2 regions of the Azospira sp. MPR-E4 genome follow, and region 1 is predicted to be linked to the other one. Evidence: predicted binding sites of a transcription regulator. Region 1 holds the regulator's gene; the other holds the start of a gene.
The links. Region 1 encodes sigma-54, which starts transcription at its own class of promoters, with help from an activator protein. Its sites were predicted from a motif close to TGGCACGCTTNCTGCTNA; they were not measured.
Positions count from the first base shown of each region.

Region 2: the regulator sigma-54 is predicted to act here: its motif matches at 1,159-1,176, upstream of nifV (homocitrate synthase).

Region 1 is NZ_JBXAST010000016.1:18,865-24,795, reverse strand. Features, by position in the region: gene hprK (HPr(Ser) kinase/phosphatase) at 1-463, opposite strand, end outside; gene ptsN (PTS IIA-like nitrogen regulatory protein PtsN) at 432-917, opposite strand; gene hpf (ribosome hibernation-promoting factor, HPF/YfiA family) at 1,073-1,393, opposite strand; gene AC1RTA_RS07140 (RNA polymerase factor sigma-54) at 1,408-2,886, opposite strand; gene lptB (LPS export ABC transporter ATP-binding protein) at 2,953-3,699, opposite strand; gene recX (recombination regulator RecX) at 3,765-4,220, opposite strand; gene recA (recombinase RecA) at 4,217-5,239, opposite strand; gene AC1RTA_RS07120 (PAS domain S-box protein) at 5,376-5,931, shown strand, end outside.
Region 2 is NZ_JBXAST010000023.1:182-6,112, forward strand. Features, by position in the region: partial or broken gene AC1RTA_RS08825 (FAD-dependent oxidoreductase) at 1-436, opposite strand, end outside; gene AC1RTA_RS08830 (DUF488 domain-containing protein) at 629-1,018, shown strand; gene nifV (homocitrate synthase) at 1,199-2,353, shown strand; gene nifW (nitrogenase stabilizing/protective protein NifW) at 2,368-2,700, shown strand; gene AC1RTA_RS08845 (electron transfer flavoprotein subunit beta/FixA family protein) at 2,693-3,538, shown strand; gene AC1RTA_RS08850 (electron transfer flavoprotein subunit alpha/FixB family protein) at 3,560-4,642, shown strand; gene AC1RTA_RS08855 (FAD-dependent oxidoreductase) at 4,655-5,931, shown strand, end outside.

The DNA.
Region 1 (5,931 bases):
TGATGAGGACGCCCATGCCCAGCACGTCCATGAAGACGCCATGCACCGACACCGTGTCCGCCAGGCGGCGGGAGAGGTAGATGCGCAGCAGGTCGATCACGGCCGAGCAGGGTTTGGCGGTGGTGAACAGGGGCGTGCCGGTGCTCTCGCAGCCCTCCAGCACGGCCGGCAGCACTTCCAGGCCCTCGGCGACGATGACGGCAGGGGGCTGGGCGGCGAAAATTTCGTTCATCTGCGCCTTGAGGCGCTCAGGATTGACGCGGCTCAGCCACTGGTACTCGGCGGCGCCGATGACCTGCAGGCGTTCCGGGTGGATCAGGTTGAGGTGGCCGACCACGTCGGCGCCGTAGTTGCCCCGCTCCCGGATCTCGATGGAGCGTTCGGCACCCTGGGCCGCGACCCAGGTCAGGGACAGCTTGTCCTGGTGGTCCTCAAACAGCTGGCTGATGGAGATTTGCCGCATGGTTCCCCCAGTCGGTGAACAGGCGGTGGGCGTCGTCGGTGTTGTCGCAGGCGCCCAGGGCCTCGCGGAAGGCCCGGTCGGAGAAACGCTGGGCCAGCTCGGAAAGAATCTGCAGATGCTGCTCGGTGGCCTGTTCCGGCACCAGCAGCACGAACATCAGGCCGACGGGCTTGCCATCGGGGGAATCGAAAGGCACCGGGGCGGACAGGCGCATGAAGGCGCCGGCGGCTTCCTTGAGCCCCTTGATGCGGCCGTGGGGAATGGCAACCCCCTGGCCCAGGCCGGTGGAACCGAGTTTTTCCCGGGCGAAGAGGCTGTCGAAAACCGTGGCCCGGGCGATGCCCAGGTTGTTCTCGAACAGCAGTCCGGCCTGCTCGAATGCCCGCTTCTTGCTGCTGGCTTCGAGGTCCAGCAGGATGTGGGCGGGAGGGAGGAGTTTGGCGATCAGATCCATGGGGCGGGAACCTTCCCCGAACAGCGGGATGGCGGCGGCAGGGCCGGTTGGAGACTGGGATTCAGGCAGGATACCTGGCGAAAAGTGGCGGGATCATAACGGAAAACGACCCCGCCGCCTATGCCTTTCATCCCAGTCCCGGAGAGGGAATCAGATCACTCTTCGATGTGATTCTTGATGGTGTCGCGGTGGTGATCCTGGGCCTTCTGCTTGTACTTCTGCACCTGGCGGTCCAGCTTGTCGATCAGGGTGTCCACGGCGGCATACAGGTCGGCATCCTCGGCATCCACGTGGATGTCCTTGCCGGGCACGCGCACGGTGACTTCAGCCTTCTGCTTCAGCTTTTCCACGGTGAGGATGACGTTGACGTCGATGACGCTGTCGAAGTGACGCGTAACCCGCTCCAGCTTGGCAGTGACGTAGTCGCGGATCGCCGGGGTGACTTCCAGGTGATGTCCGGTGATGTGCAGGTTCATGGCTCGCTCCTTTTTTAGATGGACTTGCGTAGGTTGGCCGGCGAAATGTTGAGCGCTTCTCTGTATTTTGCAATGGTTCGACGCGCCACAACAATGCCTTGTTGGCCAAGAATTTCGGATATTTGACTGTCCGAAAGGGGTTTTTTGGGGTCTTCGGCCGCCACCAGCTGCTTGATCAGGGCCCGGATGGCGGTGGCCGAACAGGCGCCCCCCGTATCCGTGGCCACGTGGCTGCCGAAGAAATACTTGAGTTCGAAAATGCCCCGGGGGGTGGCCATGTACTTCTGGGTGGTCACCCGGGAAACGGTGGATTCGTGCAGGCCCAGGGTTTCGGCGATTTCCCGCAGTACCAGGGGACGCATGGCCACCTCGCCGTGTTCGAAGAACTGGCGCTGGCGGTCCAGGATGGCCTGGGACACGCGCAGGATGGTGTCGAAACGCTGCTGCACGTTCTTGATCAGCCAGCGGGCCTCCTGCAGCTGGCCGGAGAGGCTGGAGCCGCGCTGCTTGGAGAGGATCTCGGCGTAGAGCCGGTTGATGCGCAGGCGCGGGTAGGCGTCCGGATTGATGCTGGCGGTCCACTGGTTGCGCACCTTCTTCACCACCACGTCCGGGGTGATGTAGCGGGCATCCAGGGGCGCGTACTGGGCGCCGGGCCGGGGGTTGAGGCTCTTCACCAGGTTGGTGACGGCGCGCAGGCGCTCGTCGTCGCAGCCCAGCAGCTTCTTCAGCTTGGTGAAGTCCCGGCCGGCCAGCAGTTCCAGATGATGGCGCACCAGCTTCAGGGCCTGGTCCCGCACCTCGTCGGCCGGCAGGGCTTCCAGCTGCAGGGCCAGGCATTCGCCCGGAGTGCGGGCGCCGACACCGGTCGGGTCCAGGTGCTGCAGGTGGCGCAGGGCGATCTGCAGGTCGTCCAGGTCGATTTCCAGCTCTTCCGGCAGGGCTTCCTGCAGCTCCTCCAGGGGCTGGGTCAGGTAGCCGTCCTCGTCCAGAGCCTCGATCAGGAAGCTGACCAGCTGCCGGTCCCGCTCGGAGAGCTGCATCAGGCCCAGCTGCCAGTTGAGGTGGTCGCGCAGGGAGGTGTTGGCGGCCTGCACTTCCTGGAAGTCGGAATCCTCGTCCTCGTCGCGGGAGGCGGAAGGGTAGCTGCCTTCGGCAAACCAGTCCTCGCCCTCGCCCAGGCTGTCCCGGCTGTCGTCCCGGACTTCTTCGGGGCCGTGACTGTCGGCGCCTTCACCGGATTCGCCGCTATCGCCTTCCCGCGGGCCTTCGGCAGCGGCCTCGGCCGTACTGCCGGCGTATTCGCCTTCGCTCCCGCTGTAGGAGGGCTCGTAGTTCTCGTCCTCGCGCTCCAGCAGGGGGTTTTCCAGCAGATACTTCTCCAACTCCTGCTCCAGCTCGAGCGTCGACAGCTGCAGCAGCCGGATGGACTGCTGCAGCTGTGGCGTCAGGGCCAGGTGCTGCGAGAGTTTGAGTTGGAGGGTTGGTTTCATGGACCCGGGGCCGAAGGGGCCGGCGGCAATGAGCGGGTTGAGGGAAAGACTCGGAGACTGGGCTCGTCAGAGACGGAAGCTCTCGCCCAGATATACTTTTCGGACGTCTTCATTATAAACGATCTCATCCGGGCGGCCAGACGCCAGCACCCGGCCCTCATTGATGATGTAGGCCCGGTCGCAGATGCCCAGGGTCTCACGCACGTTGTGGTCGGTGATGAGCACGCCGATGCTGCGGTCCTTGAGGAAACGGATGATCTTCTGGATTTCCAGCACGGCGATGGGGTCCACGCCGGCGAAGGGCTCATCCAGCAGGATGAAACGGGGAGAGGTGGCCAGGGCCCGGGCGATTTCCACCCGGCGGCGCTCGCCACCGGACAGGGCGGCGGCATTGGAAGCGCGAATGTGGCCGATGTGCAGCTCTTCCAGCAGTTCCTCCAGGCGCAGGTCGATCTCGTGCTTGGGCAGCTTCTGCAGTTCCAGCACGGCGCGGATGTTCTCCTCCACGTTGAGCTTGCGGAAGACGGAAGCCTCCTGGGGCAGGTAGGAAATGCCCAGATGGGCCCGCTTGTGGATGGGGAAGTGGGTCACTTCCTGATTCTGCAGCTGGATGGAGCCGCCGTCGGAGGGCACCAGGCCGACGATCATGTAGAAACAGGTGGTCTTGCCGGCACCGTTGGGGCCCAGCAGGCCCACCACCTCACCGCTGCCCACCTCGAAGGACACGTCATGCACCACGGTGCGGGACTTGTAGCGCTTTTTCAGGTTGTTGGCGGAAAGCTTGGCGATGAGGTCGGGGTTCTGCTCGGACATGGGCTATCGGATTCTATGAATGCGGGGGCGTAAAGGCATTGTGCCAGAGGTGTCGCCCGGGGGTTCTACCAGTCGCTGCCGGACTCGTCGTCCCAGCCGCCCTGCAGCACCTGGCGGACGGTGGCGGCGGCAAAGCCGCGGCTGAGGAGGAAGCGGGTCTGTTTGGCCCGCTCGGCCAGATCGGCGGGCAGGGCGGCGAATTTCTTCTGCCACACCTGGCGCGCCCGTTCCAGCTCGCTGCCGCCCTGGGCCAGGGCCGCGGCGACGGTTTCCTCGGCCACGCCCTTCTGCCGCAGCTCCTGGGCCAGCCGGGCATCGCCGTAGCGGCGGGCGCGGATGGCGACCCTTTCACTGGCATAGCGGGCATCGGAAAGCTGGCGGCGGGCCGCCAGGTCGTCCAGCAGGGTCTCCAGCTCAGCCTCGGATTCTGCGTGGGGCGCCAGCTTGCGGGCCAGTTCGGCCCGGCTGTACTCCCGCCGCGCCAGCAGCCCCAGGGCCCGCTGGCGCAGGCTCGGGGTCATTCCCCGGCAGCGGCCGCCGGGGCGGGATTGGCCACGCCCAGGGCTTCCCGGATCTTGCCTTCAATTTCCTGGGCAATGGCCGGGTTGGCCTTGAGGAATTCCCGGGAGTTGTCCTTGCCCTGGCCGATTTTCTCGCCCTTGTAGGAGTACCAGGCGCCGGACTTCTCGATCAGCTTGTTGGCCACCCCCAGTTCGATGATCTCGCCCTCGCGGGAGATGCCTTCGCCGTAGAGGATGTCGAACAGGGCTTCGCGGAAGGGCGGGGAGACCTTGTTCTTCACCACCTTGACGCGGGTTTCGTTGCCGATCACCTCGTCACCCTTCTTGATGCCGCCGATACGGCGGATATCCAGGCGCACGGAGGCGTAGAACTTGAGCGCGTTGCCGCCGGTGGTGGTTTCCGGGGAACCGAACATCACCCCGATCTTCATGCGGATCTGGTTGATGAAGATGACCAGGGTATTGGTCTTCTTGATGTTGGCGGTGAGCTTGCGCAGGGCCTGGCTCATCAGGCGGGCGTGCAGGCCCATCATGGAATCGCCCATCTCGCCTTCGATTTCGGCCTTGGGGGTGAGGGCGGCCACGGAGTCCACCACGATCACGTCCACACCGCCGGAACGCACCAGCATGTCGGCGATTTCCAGGGCCTGTTCGCCGTTGTCCGGCTGGGAGATGAGCAGCTCGCCGATGTTCACGCCCAGCTTCTGGGCGTACTGGGGATCGAGGGCGTGTTCCGCGTCGATAAAGGCGGCGGTGCCGCCCAGCTTCTGCATCTCGGCCACGACCTGCAGGGTCAGGGTGGTCTTGCCGGAGGATTCCGGACCGTAGATTTCCACCACCCGGCCCCGGGGCAGGCCGCCCACGCCGAGGGCCACGTCCAGGCCCAGGGAGCCGGTGGACACCACGTCCACACCCTTGTCCACTTCGGTCTCGCCCATCTTCATGATGGCGCCCTTGCCGAACTGCTTTTCGATCTGCGCCAGTGCGGCGGTTAGTGCTTTGGCCTTGTTGTCGTCCATGACTGAATTCCCCAAAATCAAGCGGCTGATTATGGCACAAACCCTCCGGCCTACGCCAAGTTACCCGGACTACGTGTTATCCCCAGCATCAAAGGCCTTGGAACACCGCGGCAAAGCAGGGAAAATGGCGCAAATTATGCTAAAGCGATTATTGGCGCCCCCGGCCGCCGCTCCCCTCCCCGCTGCCCGCCTGCCCCTGCTCCCGGGGCTGCTGCTGGTGTTTGCCGCCTATCTGGCGGTGGCCCAGCTGACCATGGCCATCGGCACTGCCGGCCACGGCCTCTTCGTGCCCTTCTGGCCCCCCGCCGGCATTGCCCTGGCCGCCCTCGTCCTGGGCGGCGGCCGGCTGTGGCCGGCAGTGCTGCTGGCCACCCTGGGCAGCGCCCTCATCAGCGGCTTTGCTCCCCTCACCGGCCTGCTCATGGGCGCCGGCAACGCCCTCGGCGCCTGGGCCGGCTACCGTCTGCTGCGGGGTCCCCTGCAGTTCGATCCGCGCCTGGGCCGCCCCCAGGACGTGCTGCACCTGTGTTTCAGCGCCCCCGTGCTGGGCGGCGCCATCAGCGCCAGCCTGGGCGTCGGTGCCCTGAGCCTGGGCGGCAGCCTGGAGCCGGCCCAGCTGCTGCCCGCCTGGCGCGGCTGGTGGGTGGGCGACCTGGCCGGCACCCAGCTGCTGGCCCCCCTGCTGCTGGCCT
Region 2 (5,931 bases), on a different contig from region 1:
CGGGGGCCAGCACCAGGTAGTCGTAGCCGATGGCGCCCTGGCCGGTGATGACCTTCTTCCTGTCCCGCTCGATGCCGACGATCTCGGACTGCAGGAACTGGTAGCCGAATTTCTTCGCCACGGTCAGGTAGTCGTGCACCAGCAGGTCGGTGCCGACGATGTCCACCAGCCACTTGTTGCTCATGGGACAGGACCAGAACACCGGGTTGCGTTCGATCAGCACCACTTCGACCGACGGGTCCAGCTTGCGCAGGTAGCGGGCCACGGTGAGGCCGCCCCAGCCGCCGCCGCAGACGACGACGCGCTTGCCCTTGGGCGGCGGCAGCAGTTCGGCGCCGAGGGAGGGCAACACCAGGTTGCCGGCATGGGCCCGGGAGACGACACCTGCGCCCAGGGCGCCGGCAGTCGCCAGGAAGTTACGACGGGAAAAGGACATGACAGACTCCCCAAAACAAAGCCGCCGCGATGGGGATGGCACCGCAGCTTAAAAGCGGCCTGGCCGCTGAAAAATGGTGGCGGTACACCGACCGCCGGGGCGGAGGATAGCCGGGGCAGGCAGGGGGGGCAAGACTGTCGGTTGTTGGCGGCGGTTTATCATGGGCAGGAAAAAAATCAGAAGGAGTGGGCCATGGCGGTAAGAGTCATTCGACTGGGAACCCCCCGGATGCCGGGGGAAGGCACCCGCATCGGCACCGTGCGGCGGCCGCCCCGTGGCGTCCCCAAGCGCGAATACGCCAGCCGGGACTGGTACGACGTGTGGTTTCCCAACCTGGCCCCCAGCCTGGAGGCCATGAAGCTGGCCCAGGCGGCCGCCAGTGAGGCGGAGTGGGCCGCCTTTGTGCGGAAATACCGAAGCGAGATGGCAACGCCGGAGAACCGCCATGCCATCGAATTGCTGGCGGTGCTGTCCCGGCAAAGCAACTTTGCCGTGGGCTGTTACTGCGAGGACGAACGCCATTGCCACCGTTCCGTCCTCAAGGAACTGTTGCGCGAGAGTGGTGCCGAGTTGGCAGATTGAAGGCGGATTGAGGGTGGAGCGAGGCTTTCGGCCGCCTGTCCGATATCCGACAAATGTCGCATTCCCCTCGCCCTGTACATGGCTCCATGTCAGGCGTGTAACATATTGATGTAATGTTGTTTTGTCGGAATTTCCGGCCCTGGCACCCTTATTGCTGATACCCCGGCAAGAGGCCATGCCATGACAACCATCACCATCAACGACACCACCCTGCGCGACGGCGAACAGACCGCCGGGGTGGCGTTCACCGCCGCGGAGAAACTGGCCATTGCCCAGGCCCTGGCGGCGGCCGGGGTGCCGGAGATGGAGGTGGGCATTCCCGCCATGGGCGAGCAGGAGCAGGAAGTGATCCGGGCCATCGCCGGCCTCGGGCTGTCCACCCGGCTCATGGTGTGGGGCCGCATGTGCGCCGCCGACCTGGAAGTGACGCGGCGCTGCAATGCCCACATCGTCAATCTCTCCATTCCCGTTTCCGACCAGCAGATCCGCCACAAGCTGAACAAGGACCACCGCTGGGTGCTCGATTCCATCCGCCGCTTCGTGCCCGAGGCCCGGGCGGCGGGGCTGGAGGTGTGCGTCGGCGGTGAGGATTCCTCCCGGGCCGACCTGGACTTCCTGCACCGGGTCATGGAGGCGGCCCAGGCCGCCGGCGCCCGCCGTTTCCGCTTTGCCGACACCCTGGGGGTGCTGGACCCCTTCATCACCCACCAGCGCATCGCCGCCCTGCGGGCCCGCAGCGACCTGGAAATCGAAATCCACGCCCATGACGACCTGGGGCTGGCCACCGCCAACACCCTGGCCGCGGTGACCGCCGGCGCCACCCACATCAACACCACGGTCAACGGCCTGGGCGAGCGGGCCGGCAATGCGCCCCTGGAAGAGTCGGTGATCGCCCTCCGGCATCTCTACGACATCGACAGCGGCGTCGATCCCCTACAGCTGCCGGCCATCTCCGATCTGGTGGCCAAGGCTTCGGGGCGGCCGGTGGCGGTGAACAAGAGCATCGTCGGCGCCAACGTGTTCACCCACGAGGCCGGCATCCACGTGGATGGCCTGGCCAAGAACCCGGCCAACTACCAGGCCTTCGATCCGGCGGAAGTGGGCAAGGGCCACCGCATCGTGCTGGGCAAGCATTCCGGTTCCACCGCCGTGATCCACGCCTACAAGGACCTGGGCATCGATATCGACGAGGGCATGGCCCGCCGCATCCTCTCCCGGGTGCGCAGCTACGCCATGGCCTTCAAGCGCCCGCCGGGCTTTCGCGAACTGATGAGTTACTACCTGGAAGGGATGCAGGGGAGCGGCCGTCCGGCCCCCCGGCTGCATGTCGTCTGAACAAGGAGAAGCCTATGGAAACCCTGATGGACGAACTGCAGCAGCTCTCCACCGCCGAGGAATTCCTCGACTACTTCGGCCTGGAATACGACCCGGCCGTGGTCAGCGTCTCGCGCCTGCACATCCTCAAGCGCTTCAACCAGTACCTGGCCCGGGAAGGCGGACTGGCGGGCCTCAACGAGGGCCTGAGCCGCATCAAGTGCCGGGAGCTGCTGGCCCGGGCCTATACCGATTTCGTTCATTCCTCCGGGATCGAGCAGAAGGTTTTCAAAGTGTTTCAACAGGGCGTGCAGCGGGTATCCGTGGATAGCCTGCGCCGCTCCCTAGGAGAGGCAAGCCATGCATAGCGTCGTCTGTATCAAGCAGGTGCCGGACTCGGCCCAGATCCGGGTGCATCCGGTGACCAACACCATCATGCGCCAGGGGGTGCCGGCCATCATCAACCCCTACGACCTGTTCGCCCTGGAAGAGGCTCTGCGCCTCAAGGACAGGTTCGGCGGCACCGTCACCGTGGTCACCATGGGCCCGCCCATGGCCGAGGCGGCCCTGCGCAAGTGCCTTTCCTACGGCGCCGACGACGCCATCCTGGTGTCCGACCGGGCCTTCGCCGGTTCCGACACCCTGGCCACCTCCTACGCCCTGGCCACGACCATCAAGAAGATCATGGGCAACATGCCGGTGGACCTGATCTTCACCGGCAAGCAGACCATCGACGGCGACACCGCCCAGGTGGGCCCCGGCATAGCCAAGCGCCTCGACTACCAGCTGCTGACCTACGTCTCCAAGATCGTGGACCTGGACCTGGAGAAGAAGGAAATCACCGTGGAGCGCCGGGCCGAGGGCGGCGTGCAGCTGCTGAAGACCGCCACTCCCTGCCTCATCACCATGCTTGAAGGCACCAACGAGATGCGCTTCGGCGACCTGGACGACCTGTTCCGCGCCGCCCGCTACGACCTCAAGGTGTGGAACCGGGAAGCCGCCGGCATCGACGATGCCGAGATGATCGGTCTCAAGGGCAGCCCCACCGTGGTGAGCAAGGTCTTCGCCCCCCGCCCCCGCAGCCAGCGGGCCGAGATGGTGGAGACGGTGGACAACGATCCGAAGAACCTGGCCGTGACCCTCCTGGCCAAGGTGTTCACCCAGCATCCCAAGCTGGAAAAGGAAATCGCCAAGCGGGCGGGTTAACCAGGGAAGAGGACAACAGCCATGAGCGAACAACCGAAAAAGCCGGCGAAGAAAAAGGTCGAACTGGACCCCCGCTTCGTCAATTACAAGCACGTCTGGGTGGTCGTCGAGAGCGAGCGCGGCGAAGTGCATCCGGTCTCCTGGGAACTGCTGGGCGAGGGCCGCAAGCTGGCCGACGCCCTCGGCGTGCAGCTGTGCGGCGTGGTCATGTGCGGCCCCGGCGAACGCGGTGCCGGCATCTGCGGCGAGGCCTTCACCTACGGCGCCGACAAGTGCTACCTGATGCAGGACGAAGTGCTGAAGGACTACCGCAACGAGCCCTACACCAAGGCCCTGACCGACCTGGTGAACACCTACCAGCCGGAAATCCTCATGCTCGGCGCCTCCACCCTGGGCCGGGACCTGGCCGGCTCGGTGGCCACCACCCTGGGCACCGGCCTGGTGGCCGACTGTACCGAACTGGTGATCGAGACCGAGACCCGCAACCTGGCCTCCACCCGTCCCACCTTCGGCGGCTCCCTGCTCTGCACCATCATGACCCAGCGCCACCGGCCCCAGATGGCGACCGTGCGGCCCCGGGTGATGGCCATGCCGGAAGCCGACGGCAGCCGCAGCGGCGAAATCGTCACCGTGCCCTTCTCCATGATCGAAACCTCCATCGTCACCAAGGTGCTGGAGTTCATCGCCGACGACACCCGGGACAAGCCCAACCTGCCCTTCGCCGACATCATCGTCTCCGGCGGCCGGGGCCTGAAGAAGCCGGAAAACTTCCAGCTGGTGTGGGACCTGGCCAAGGTCCTGGGCGCCGAGGTGGGCGCCTCCCGTCCGGTGGTGCAGGCCGGCTGGGCCGAGCTGGACCGCCAGGTGGGCCAGTCCGGCAAGACGGTGCGGCCCAAGCTGTACATCGCCGCCGGCATCTCCGGCGCCATCCAGCACCGGGTGGGCATGGACGGGGCCGACGTCATCATCGCCATCAACACCGATGCCAATGCCCCCATTTTCGACTTCGCCCACTACGGCATCGTCGGCAACGCCATGACCATCCTCCCGGCGCTGACCGAAGCCTTCAAGGCCCACCTGGCGCAAGCCAAAAAAGCCGGCTAACAGGAGAACACCATGGCTGAAAAATTTGACGTGATCGTGGTCGGCGCCGGCATGGCCGGCAACGCCGCCGCCTACACCCTGGCCAAGGGCGGCCTCAAGGTGCTGCAGATCGAGCGGGGCGAAACCCCGGGCTCGAAGAACGTGCAGGGCGCCATCCTCTACTCGGACGCCATCGAGAAGATCATTCCCGACTTCCGCGACGACGCCCCCCTGGAGCGCCATCTCATCGAGCAGCGGGTGTGGATCCTGGACGACAACTCCTACGTCGGCACCAACTACCGCTCCGAGGACTTCAACAAGCCGCCCTACAACCGCTACACCATCATCCGCGCCCACTTCGACCAGTGGTTCAGCAAGAAGGCGCGGGAGGTCGGCGCCCTCACCATCTGCGAGACCACCGTCACCGAACTGCTGCTGGACGGCAAGAAGGTGGTGGGGGTGATGACCGACCGCAAGGGCGGCGAAATCTACGCCGACGCGGTGATCCTGGCCGACGGGGTGAATTCCCGCCTGGCCACCAAGGCCGGCTTCCATCCCGAGATCAAGCCCAAGGACGTGGCCCTGGCGGTGAAGGAAATCCACTTCCTGCCCCAGGAGACCATCGAGGCCCGCTTCAACATCGGCGAGGAAGAGGGCGTGGTCATCGAAATGGCCGGCACCATCTCCGAAGGCATGATGGGCACCGCCTTCCTCTACACCAACAAGGAATCCATCACCTTAGGCATCGGCTGCATGCTGTCGGACTTCAAGAAGCAGAAGACCACGCCCTACGAGCTGCTGGACAAGATGAAGAAGCATCCTTCCATCGCCCCCCTGATCGAAGGCGGCGAGATGAAGGAATACGCCGCTCACCTGATCCCCGAAGGCGGCTACAACGCCGTGCCCCAGGTCTATGGCGACGGCTGGCTGATCGCCGGCGATGCCGGCATGTTCGTCAACGGCATCCACCGCGAAGGCTCCAACCTGGCCATGACCACCGGCATGCTGGCGGCCCAGACCCTGGTGGAGCTGAAGCAGGCGGGCAAGGCCTTCACCGCCCCCAACCTCTCCAAGTACAAGGCCAAGCTGGACGACAGCTTTGTCATGAAGGACCTGAAGAAGTACCGCCGCATGCCGGACATCTTCCACAAGAACAATCAGTTCTTCACCACCTACCCGACCCTGCTGTCGAAGGCGGCCCAGACCATCATCCGGGTGGACGGGGTGGACAAGAAAACCAAGGAAAAGGAGATCAAGAAGAGCTTCATCGCCTCCCGCTCCGTCTTTGGCCTGATCGGCGACGCCTTCAA